DNA from 3 places in the Jannaschia sp. R86511 genome. Region 3 is predicted to be linked to each of the others. Evidence: riboswitches for the same ligand, from Rfam matches in the RefSeq annotation. Region 3 holds a riboswitch; each other region holds the start of a gene.

Region 1 (3,221 bases), 1.0 Mb from region 3:
CTCGACGGCCACCTGGTCGCGGACGGTGACGTGCGGGAACCGGCTGCCCCAGGCCCGGCCGTCCGGGGCGGGGCTGCCGGGACCCGTCGTGCCCTGGCAGCCGCCGAGCACGTTCGGCGCCACCACGAACCAGCGCCGCGTGTCCAGGGCGAGGCCGTCGCCGACCACGCCGCCCCACCAACCGGGCGAGGGGTGGGCCGGGCCGGCCGGGCCGACGACGTGGGAGTCACCCGTCAGGGCGTGCAGGACGAGCACCGCGTTGCTGATGCTGCCGTCCGGTCCGGTCCGGGGCGTGCCCCAGCACTCGTACGCCACCTTGACGTCCGGCAGCACGACGCCGGACTCGGTGGGCAGCGGGCCGAGCGCGACGAACCTGCGCCCGCCCACCGGGTCCCCCTCACGCCACACGACCACCTCAGGCGCCCTTGGCCGCCCGGAAGCCCGCCTCGAGGTCGGCGAGGATGTCGTCCACGTGCTCCAGGCCGACCGACAGCCGCACCAGGCCCGGGGTGACCCCGCTGGCCAGCTGCTCGGCCACGCTGAGCTGGCTGTGCGTGGTCGAGGCGGGGTGGATGACCAGGCTGCGGACGTCGCCGATGTTGGCCACGTGGCTGTGCAGCTCGAGGGCCTCCACGAACCGCCGGCCCGCGTCCACCCCACCGACGATCTCGAAGGCGAGCACGGAGCCGGACCCGCGCGGCGCGTAGCGCTCGGCGCGCTCGTGCCAGCGGTTGCCGGGCAGGCTGGCGTAGGCCACCCGCTCGACCTCGTCCCGGCCCTGCAGCCACTCGGCCACGGCGCGCGCGTTCTGCACGTGCCGTTCCATCCGCAGGCTCAGCGTCTCCAGGCCCTGGGCGACGAGGAACGCGTTGAACGGGCTCACGGCCGAACCCATGTCGCGCAGCAGCTGGACCCGGGCCTTGAGGACGTAGGACAGGTTGGCCCCCAGCGGGCTGCCGACCCCGAGGTCCCGGCCGTAGACCAGGCCGTTGTAGCTGGGGTCGGGGGTGTTGAAGCCGGGGAACCGCTCGGGCTGGGCCGTGTAGTCGAAGCGGCCGCCGTCGACGATCACGCCGGCCACGGCCGTGCCGTGCCCGCCGAGGAACTTGGTCGCGGAGTGCACGACGACGTCGGCGCCCCACTCCAGCGGGCGGATCAGGAACGGGGTCGCGACGGTGTTGTCCACCACCAGCGGGACACCGGCCTCGTGGGCCACCGCGGCCACGCCCTCGATGTCGAGCACGTCCTGGTAGGGGTTGGAGATCGTCTCGCCGAAGAACGCCTTGGTGTTGGGCCGGACCGCGGCCCGCCAGCTGTCCAGGTCGTCGGGGTCCTCGACGAACGAGACCTCGATGCCCAGCTTGGGGAAGGTGTAGTGGAAGAGGTTGTACGTCCCGCCGTACAGCCGGGGGCTGGACACGACGTGGTCGCCCGCCTCGGCCACGTTGAGCAGCGCGACGGTCTCCGCGGCCTGCCCGCTGGACAGCAGCAGCGCCCCCACGCCGCCCTCCAGGCTCGCGATGCGCTGCTCGACCGCGTCCTGGGTCGGGTTCATGATCCGGGTGTAGATGTTCCCGAACTCCTTGAGCGCGAAGAGGTCCTCCGCGTGCTGGGTGCTCGAGAACGTGTACGACGTGGTGGCGTAGATGGGCAGCGCCCGGGCCCCGGTGGTGGGGTCGGGCTGCTGGCCGGCGTGGATCTGGCGGGTCTCGAAGGACCAGGCGTCGTTCACTGGGGTGGACCTCCCGTGGTCACCGGGGCCCCGAGGGGCCCGCGCTTGCCGCCACCGGTCGGTGACGACCAGGTCCTCACCCGGGGCACCCCACCGCGGAGGAGGGTTGCCGACCAGCGAGCCGGGGCTTGACGCTGGTGCTCATGACCTGCCGTGAGACTACGACACGGCGTCGTCGGCCCGCCAGGCGTCCGGATGACGGGACCCCTGGAAGGCCCAGCCGGTGGGCCGACGCCTAGAGGGTCAGAGCGGGCGTGACGACGGCCCGGGCGGCCTCACCCGTGCCCTCGCCGACGAGCACCAGCTGGAAGTGCCCCGGCGGGACGAAGGCCAGCGCGAACCGCCCCGTCTCGTCGCACTCCTCACGGCTGGAGCCGCCGGCCGTGCGGACCTCGATGCCCCGTCGCCCGCCGGGCGCCACCCAGCCGTCGATCCGGTGCCCGCCGTCGACGTCGCTGATGGCGAGCATCACCGTCATGGACTCGCTGCCGAAGGTCACCGTGCGGACCGCGTCGTCGCCGCGGGCCCCCGCGCCGGCGAGGTCGCTCTGCTGCAGCCGCATGAGCTCCAGCTCGGTGTCCAGGTCGTCCGGGCCGAACGACCCGACCTCGAGGGCGAAGACCGCCCGCTCGGCCAGACCGGCCGGCACCGGGTCCAGCCGCTCCCACATCTGCCGCAGCTCACCGGCCAGCTGCTCCGGGGCGCCCGGGCCGTCGACCCGCCGGGCCTGGTCGGGCACGGCGCTGGCGCCACCACGCTCCTCGGGGTCCCCTCCGCCCCCGTGGTCCACCTCGTGGTTCAGGTCGTCGACCACTGCGACTCCTCCCCCAGGTGCTCGCGGAGCTTCTTGAGGCACCGGCCGCGGGTGGGCCCGATGCTTCCCATGGGCATGCCCAGGTCGACGGACAGGGACGCGTAGTCCGGCCGGTCGGAGAAGGCCACCACCCGCAGCAGCCGCTGGCAGCGCTCGGACAACCGCCCCACCGCGTCCCACAGCCGTCGGGCGCGGTCGTCGTCCAGGACCGTGGCGGCCGGGCCGGGCGCGGGGTCGGCCCGCACCGACAGCAGCGGCTCGGGGTCGGCGACCGAGACCCGGGCCGCGGCGGCGGTGCGGGCGGCGTCCCGGCGCACGGTGACCAGCAGCCAGGCCAGGACGGCCTGCGGGTCGCGGACCTGGTCCCGGCGTCGCGCCAGGGCCATCCAGGCGTTCTGCACCACGTCCTCGGCGGTGGCCGCGTCGACGCGGTACGCCCGGGCCGTGTGCCACAGGGTCGGGGTGAGCAGCGCGACCAGCTCGGCGCTGGCCAGCGGGTCCCCGTCGCACCAGCGCCGGAAGCACGCGGCCGACCGGTCGGCCAGGTCGTGGCGGCGCGGCGAGGTCGTGAGCACGGCCAGGTCCGGCAGCGGGTCGCCCGGCGCGCGCGGGCCGGTCGCGGCGGCGTCCGCCGCACCGGCCCGGGCGCCCGCAGGGCGACCGCTCGCGTTGCTG
Region 2 (3,221 bases), 130 kb from region 3:
TGCTTGGGCCCGCCGTAGGCCGCGCGGACCCGCAGGTCGAGCGTCTCGTCGTTGCCGAGCGAGACGGCGTCCTCCATGATCACCAGGTCGAGCCCGGCCTGGTCGAGCTGTCGGACGGCCTGCTGGTAGAGCGCGGGCTCGGTCCAGCGGTAGCCCCACCGGTGGTCGTCGCGGCCCCACCCCTGCGGACCGAACCCGCGCGAGAAGAACCAGCCGAAGTGCTGCAGTCGTGCCACGGGTCTGCTCCGTCGTCTCAGGCGGCGGCCACGGCCGAGGAGGCCGGGGCGGACGCGGGTGCGGGGGCGTGGGTCTGGGTGTGGCTCTGGGCGTGCGTCTGGGTCTGGGGCGGCGGCGCCGGGGTCCGGGGCGTGCCGGCGCGGACGGCGGCCAGGCCGCGCTCCAGGTCGGCCAGCAGGTCGCGGACGTCCTCGATGCCCACCGACAGCCGCAGCAGCCCCGGCCAGATCCCCGCGGCCCGGCGCTCGGCCTCGGTCCGCTGCGCGTGGGTGGTGGTCGCGGGGTGCAGGACCAGCGAGCGGACGTCGCCGACGTGCGTCATCCGGCTGAACAGCGTCACCGCGTCGAAGAACCGCCGGGCGGCGGGTTCGCCGCCGGACAGGGTGAACGCGAAGACCGACCCCGCCCCGTCGGGCAGGTAGCGGCGGGCCAGTGCGGCCGAGGGGCTGGAGGCCAGGCCCGCGTGGTCTACCGAGAGCACCTCGGGCTGCTGCTCGAGCCACTGCGCGAGGGCCAGCGCGTTGCGGCTGTGCTGGGCCACCCGCAGCGACAGCGTCTCCACTCCCTGCTGGATGAGGAACGCGTTGACCGGGGAGATGGTGGGACCGAGCCGGGCCGCGATGACGTGGCGGGTGAACTCGACGTAGGCGCGTGGTCCGAACCGCTGCACGTAGCTCGCCCCGTGCAGGGCCCGCGAGGGCTCGTTGAGGTGGGGGAAGGCGTCAGGCCGCGCGCCGAAGTCGAAGGTGCCCGCGGTGACGACGACCCCGCCGAGCGAGGCCCCGTGCCCGGACAGGAACTTGCTCGCGGAGTGCACCACGACGTCGGCGCCGTGCTCGATCGGCCGCAGCAGGTACGGCGTCGCGAGGGTGTTGTCCACCACGAGGGGGATCCCGTGGGAGTGGGCCAGGTCGGCGACGGCGCGCAGGTCGACGAGGTCGTTCTTGGGGTTGGGGATCGACTCGGCGAAGAGCGCGCGGGTGGTGGGTCGCAGCAGGTCCCGCCACTGCTGCAGGTCCGTCGCGTCGTCGACGAAGTCGACCTCGATGCCGAACCGGGCGAAGTTCTCGCGGAACAGCCCGCGGGAGCCCTCGTAGATGCTGCTCGTGGACAGCAGGTGGTCCCCGGCCTGCAGCAGGCCGAGCAGCGCCACCGTAACCGCGGCCTGCCCGCTGCCCACCAGGATGGCCTCGTCGCCGCGTTCCAGGCCCGCGAGACGCCGCTCGAGGGCCGTGCAGGACGGGTTGCCGATCCGGGAGTAGGTGTAGCCGTCGTCGTCCCCGGCGAAGCGGGCCCGGGCCTGCTCGAAGTCGTCGAACACGAAGCCGGCGGTCAGGTAGATCGGCGGGATGCGGGCACCGAAGCCGCCCTCGGCCTGCTCACCGGCGTGGACCTGGGCGGTGGCGAAGGACCAGGGCTGCTCCGTGGTGTTGGTGCTGCTGGTGGTGGTGGTGCCGGTGGTGGGGTCGTCCGGGGCAGGGGTCGGGCGGGACATGGCGGGGCCTTTCTCCGGGGACGGCCGTGCGGCGTCGGCGCTCGCAGCAGCGGTCCCCGCGGGGACGAGGTGGCGCGTGGACGGGGTGAGGGGTGGGGTCCGGGACCGGACCGGGCGCGACCGTGGTCGCGCCGCCTTCACATCCGACAGGGCTCGCTCTCGCGGACGGCGGTGTGCACGAGGGTGCGGTGGGACGTCAGCAACCGGACGGCGGTGCGCAGCGGGCCGGACATGTGATCACTCCATCGGTCCTGGCGGTAGCACCGACCCCGACCCACGAGGGGGCGGCGAGGTTGCTGCGACGTCGACGAGCCAGGTCTCTCGGTCGCTCTGGATGGTGGGCCCAGTGAAGCGGCGCAGACGGCGGCGTGTCAACGAACGGGACGGCCGTCTCGTCAGGTGGGCGGAGCCTCACCCGTCCGGGCGTACCGGGCAGCGACACGACACGCGGCCTCGACGGTCCGACCCGGCCCTGGCGGCCTCCCGCGTCGCTGCTCGGTGCACGACCTCGGTGCGGCAGCATGGGCCCGTGGAGCTGCCCGACCCGACCGAGCCGCTGCCCGACCTGGCGCGCACCGCCCTCGTGGTCGTGGACGTCCAGCGTGGCTTCGCCGACCGGGCGTGGTGGGGCCGACGTGACAACCCGGCGTGCGAGGCCAATGTGGCCGCCCTGCTGGAGACGTGGCGTACGGCCGGCCGGCCGGTGGTGCTGGTCCGCCACGACTCGACGACGCCCGGCTCCCCGCTGACCCCGGGCACGCCCGGGCACGCCTTCGCCGACTGCGTGGGGGAGGGCTGCGACCTGCTCGTCACCAAGACCGTGAACTCCGCCTTCCACGGCTCACCCGACCTGGACGCCTGGCTGCGCGCCACCGGGGTGGAGGCGGTCGTGGTCTGCGGCGTCACCACGAACCACTGCTGCGAGACGACCGCCCGGGTCGGCGCCAACCTGGGCCACCGGGTGCTGTTCGCCCTGGACGCGACCCACACCCACGACCGGCAGGCGCCGGACGGCTCGACGGTCAGCGCCGAGGAGCTCGCCCGCGCCACCGCGACGAACCTGCACGGCGAGTTCGCCACCGTGGTGTCGACGGCCCACCTGCTCTCCGCCGGCTGACGAGCCGGCGGGTCGCGGCCCCCTGCTGCGGGTCGCGGCGGGTCGCGGCGGGTCGCGGCCGTCGCGGGGCTGCTGCGATGCTGCTGCGATGCGGGCGATCAGCATCACCGGTGAGTCCATCAAGCTCGGTCAGCTGCTCAAGCTGGCTGACGTCGTCGACGCCGGCTCCGACGTCAAGGACGTCCTGGCCTCGGGTGAGGTGACCGTCAACGGCGACGTCGAGACCCGCCGGGGGCGCCGGCTGGTGCGCGGGGACCAGGTGTCGACGCGTGCGGAGGACCTCGAGGTCGGCTGAGGTCGTGCCACGCGCCCGGGGCGTCCGGGCTCCGTCCGGACCGGGGACGGGCGCGTCAGGAAGGCGTCTGGACGCAG
Region 3 (3,221 bases):
GTCGACGATGTCGACGTCGGCCGTGGTCAGCCCGGCGGCCTCCAGCGTCTGCAGCAGGAAGAAGTAGGGGTCGGTGCCGGACAGCGCAGCGATGCTGCGGCCCTCGAGGTCCTCGGCCGACGCGATGTCGGAGTCGGGCCCGACGACGATGGCCGACCACTCGGGCTGGGCGAGCACGTCGACCGTGCGCAGCGGCGAGCCGTTCGCCCGAGCCAGCAGGGCGGCGGCCCCGGCCGTGGAGTTGAAGTCGACGACGTCACCGCGGAGCAGCTCGTTGGCGGGCGCGGAGCCGGCGGAGAACTCCCACGACACGGTGACCTCGTCACCGACGGCCTCCTCCAGCCAGCCCTGCTCGCGCAGCACCAGGCTCGCGGGGTTGTAGGTCGCCCAGTCGAGCCGGATCTCGTCCACGCCCAGGCCGCCACCCGCCTCGGCGGACGCGGGGTCGGCGGCCTCGTCCCCACCGCCGCAGGCCGACAGGGCCATGACGGCGGCGAGGGATGCGGCCAGGGCGAGGGTGGTGCGGTTCATGCGTGGGACTCCACTCCGACGAGTTCGAGCAAACGGGTGCGCAGCCGGGCGGCCGCGGCGAGCTGGGCGGGTTCGGTGGTGTCGCGGGGGCGACGCAGGTCGACCGGCACCGCGGTGGCGTGGCCGCTGCCGGCCGCACCGAGCACCGTGATGCCGTCGGCCAGGCGGACGGCCTCGTCCACGTCGTGGGTGACGAGCACGACGGTCGTGCCGTCCGCGTGGACCAGCTCGTCGACCAGCGCCTGCATGTTCAGGCGCGTGAGGGCGTCCAGGGCCGCGAACGGCTCGTCGAGCAGCAGCACCCCCGGGCGAGCGATCAGGGCACGAGCCAGGGCGGTGCGCTGCGCCATCCCGCCGCTCACGGAGGCGGGGCGGTAGTCGCCGTACCCGGTCAGGCCCACCCGCTCGAGCAGCTCGTCGACCTCGGTCCGAGAGCCGGCCGTCGGGTCCTGCCGACGGCGACGGGTCGCGCCCAGGGCCACGTTGGCGCGCAGGTCGAGCCACGGCAGCAACCGGGGCTGCTGGAAGACCACCGCGACCCGGTCGTCACCCTCCACCACGGCGTCGCCGCCCAGGCTGGCCCGCCCGGACGTGGCCCGGGTGAGCCCGGCCAGCACGCGCAGCAGCGTCGACTTGCCGCAGCCGGACGGTCCGAGAACCGCGTGCACCTGCCCCGAGGGCACGTGCAGGTCCAGGTCGGTCAGTACCGGGCCGCGTCCGAAGTCGACGCCGAGCTGCTGGACGTCGACCGGCAACGAGACCGGTCCTGCCGCGGTCGGGCCGGCCGCGGACCGGTAGGGGGTGGTGCTGCTCATCAAGGGCTCCAGGGTGCAGGCGTACGTCGGCCGGGTGGCCGGTAGCCGCAGGTCGGGGGCGATCTGGGGGGGCGTGCTGGGGCGCGGTGGGAACCGCGAGCCGGGACCGTCAGGCCGAGGGCATTCGCTGCGCGCGTCGACACGCCGCGGCGGTGCGGCGGCAGAGGTCGACGTGGGCGCGCCCGACCAGCGGGGCTGTGCGGTGGACCTGGATCATGACGACTCCCATCGGTCCTGGCGGAAGCACCCGCACCCGTTGCCGGGGGGTTGCTGCGACGTCGACGAGCCAGGTCTCTCGGTCGCTCTGGATGGCTGGTTGAAAGATAACCCACGACGTCCCGTCTGGCGACACCGGCGTCCCGACAGGCGAGACCGCCTCACCCGGACGGCCCTGTCCCACGCGACCGGGCTCGTGACCACACCGAGACGCCGCGTCGAGGTGGCGGTTCGCTGTACGACGCAGGTCGCCGCCGGCTCGAGCCCGAGGGCCGAGGCCGCTGCGGTGCCGTCGCCGAGCCGATCGCTCACGCACGGCTGCGTCGACCCTCTCGTCGGCCTGCGCCTGATGGCGGGAAACCGGCTCCCCACAGATGAGGGTGTCGTCGGCGGCACGGCCGTGCGAGGAGCAGGCGGCGAATCCTCGCTCTGATTGCGGGGTGGTACGGCTCTTCCCAGTTGAGGGTGTGGACAGCGGCCGGCTGGAGCGCGGAGGGTCGGCGCCTCGGTGCCCGGGTGGAGGTCGAGGCCTCCCGAGGATGGGAGCTCCGACACTGCCCACCTAGCTAGGCCGGCTTGCGGACGAGGGCCTCAAGAACGCTCAAACGGCCCTCGTCCGCACTCCGGGCCGCGTTGATCTGAGATTCCCCGATCCGCTCGCCCATGAGCGTCTGCAGCCCCAGCGGCGGCAGCCCGTGTTCCTCCAACCGCCGGCGGTTCTCCCGCAAGTCCGGCAGGACCTCCTCCGTCTTGTCCCGGAAGATCACGATCTCGAAACCCGCGGTGAGGACTTGCTCCCGTGTCTCCTCGGGCGAGCACAGAAAGCTCGTGCCCGGCCCTGCCGCCCAGGCCAGCGGGTAGTCGGGCTCGCCCTTCGGCCCGGCTCCGTAGTGGGAGAATGCGAACACCGCGCCGGGGCGGAGCACACGAAGCGCCTCGGCATAGAAGCGCCGCTTGTCGTCGATGTTCATCGCCACGTTCTCGGAATAGGCTCGGTCAAACCCATCGTCGTCGAAGGGCAGATCGGTCGCGCTGCCCTCCACCACGCGCACGCGACCCGAGAGGCCGGTCGCGGCGTTCAGCTCCTCCGCCGCGCGGCAGAACTCCGGCGTCAGGTCGAGCGAGGTCACGTGGCAACCGAAGTGCGTCGCGGTCCACCGCGCCGGTCCTCCGATCCCGCCGCCGATGTCGAGGATGCGCTCGCCGGACAGGGGTTCGAGGAGCGCTACCGTCTCCTTTGTCGCCTTCAGCCCCCGGCCGTGGAAGTGGTCGAGTGGGGCGAGCGCGTCGGGCGTGATCGGGCCCGCCTCGCTGCCTCCTGCCACCCTGAGCGCAGCGAGGATGCGGGCTGCGATGCCTTCGCTGGCGTAGTGGTCTCGGACCTTGTTGCCGGCTGCGGTCATGTCCCGTTCCTCCCGAGCCGCCCGCGGTCGATGGCTTGCGGGGGTTCGTATGACAAATCCCTGAGAGGCTCAAGGCTAGCTAGGGAGACCTCGACGTGCCTGACGCTACCTTCACAACCCCTGATGTGACGACGTTCTGCCGCCTCGACGAGCTGGGTCTGGTGGTGGTCGGCCAGCACCTCCAACCGGATCGGGCGGTGCTGGCCTGCCGGGTCGCCGACGACGCGGTCGAGGAGGCGGACCGCTGGTGCCGGCG

What was found. Region 3 has a riboswitch for S-adenosylmethionine ahead of SJY06_RS08555 (ABC transporter ATP-binding protein). Riboswitches for the same ligand answer to the same signal wherever they lie in the genome.
Region 1: another riboswitch for S-adenosylmethionine. It lies ahead of SJY06_RS13245 (bifunctional o-acetylhomoserine/o-acetylserine sulfhydrylase); the one in region 3 lies ahead of SJY06_RS08555 (ABC transporter ATP-binding protein).
Region 2: another riboswitch for S-adenosylmethionine. It lies ahead of SJY06_RS07955 (O-acetylhomoserine aminocarboxypropyltransferase/cysteine synthase family protein); the one in region 3 lies ahead of SJY06_RS08555 (ABC transporter ATP-binding protein).

What each region holds. Positions count from the first base shown of each region.
Region 1 covers NZ_JAXHCD010000001.1:2,818,134-2,821,354, reverse strand. The annotation lists gene SJY06_RS13250 (homoserine O-acetyltransferase) at 1-387, opposite strand, end outside; gene SJY06_RS13245 (bifunctional o-acetylhomoserine/o-acetylserine sulfhydrylase) at 416-1,732, opposite strand; SAM riboswitch class IV at 1,769-1,881, opposite strand; gene SJY06_RS13240 (hypothetical protein) at 1,968-2,546, opposite strand; gene SJY06_RS13235 (RNA polymerase sigma factor) at 2,531-3,221, opposite strand, start outside.
Region 2 covers NZ_JAXHCD010000001.1:1,653,709-1,656,929, forward strand. The annotation lists gene SJY06_RS07950 (LLM class flavin-dependent oxidoreductase) at 1-236, opposite strand, end outside; gene SJY06_RS07955 (O-acetylhomoserine aminocarboxypropyltransferase/cysteine synthase family protein) at 254-1,732, opposite strand; SAM riboswitch class I at 1,972-2,073, opposite strand; gene SJY06_RS07960 (cysteine hydrolase family protein) at 2,262-2,849, shown strand; gene SJY06_RS07965 (RNA-binding S4 domain-containing protein) at 2,938-3,144, shown strand.
Region 3 covers NZ_JAXHCD010000001.1:1,783,715-1,786,935, reverse strand. The annotation lists gene SJY06_RS08560 (aliphatic sulfonate ABC transporter substrate-binding protein) at 1-531, opposite strand, end outside; gene SJY06_RS08555 (ABC transporter ATP-binding protein) at 528-1,346, opposite strand; SAM riboswitch class I at 1,569-1,661, opposite strand; gene SJY06_RS08550 (class I SAM-dependent methyltransferase) at 2,129-2,965, opposite strand; partial or broken gene SJY06_RS08545 (transposase) at 3,061-3,221, shown strand, end outside.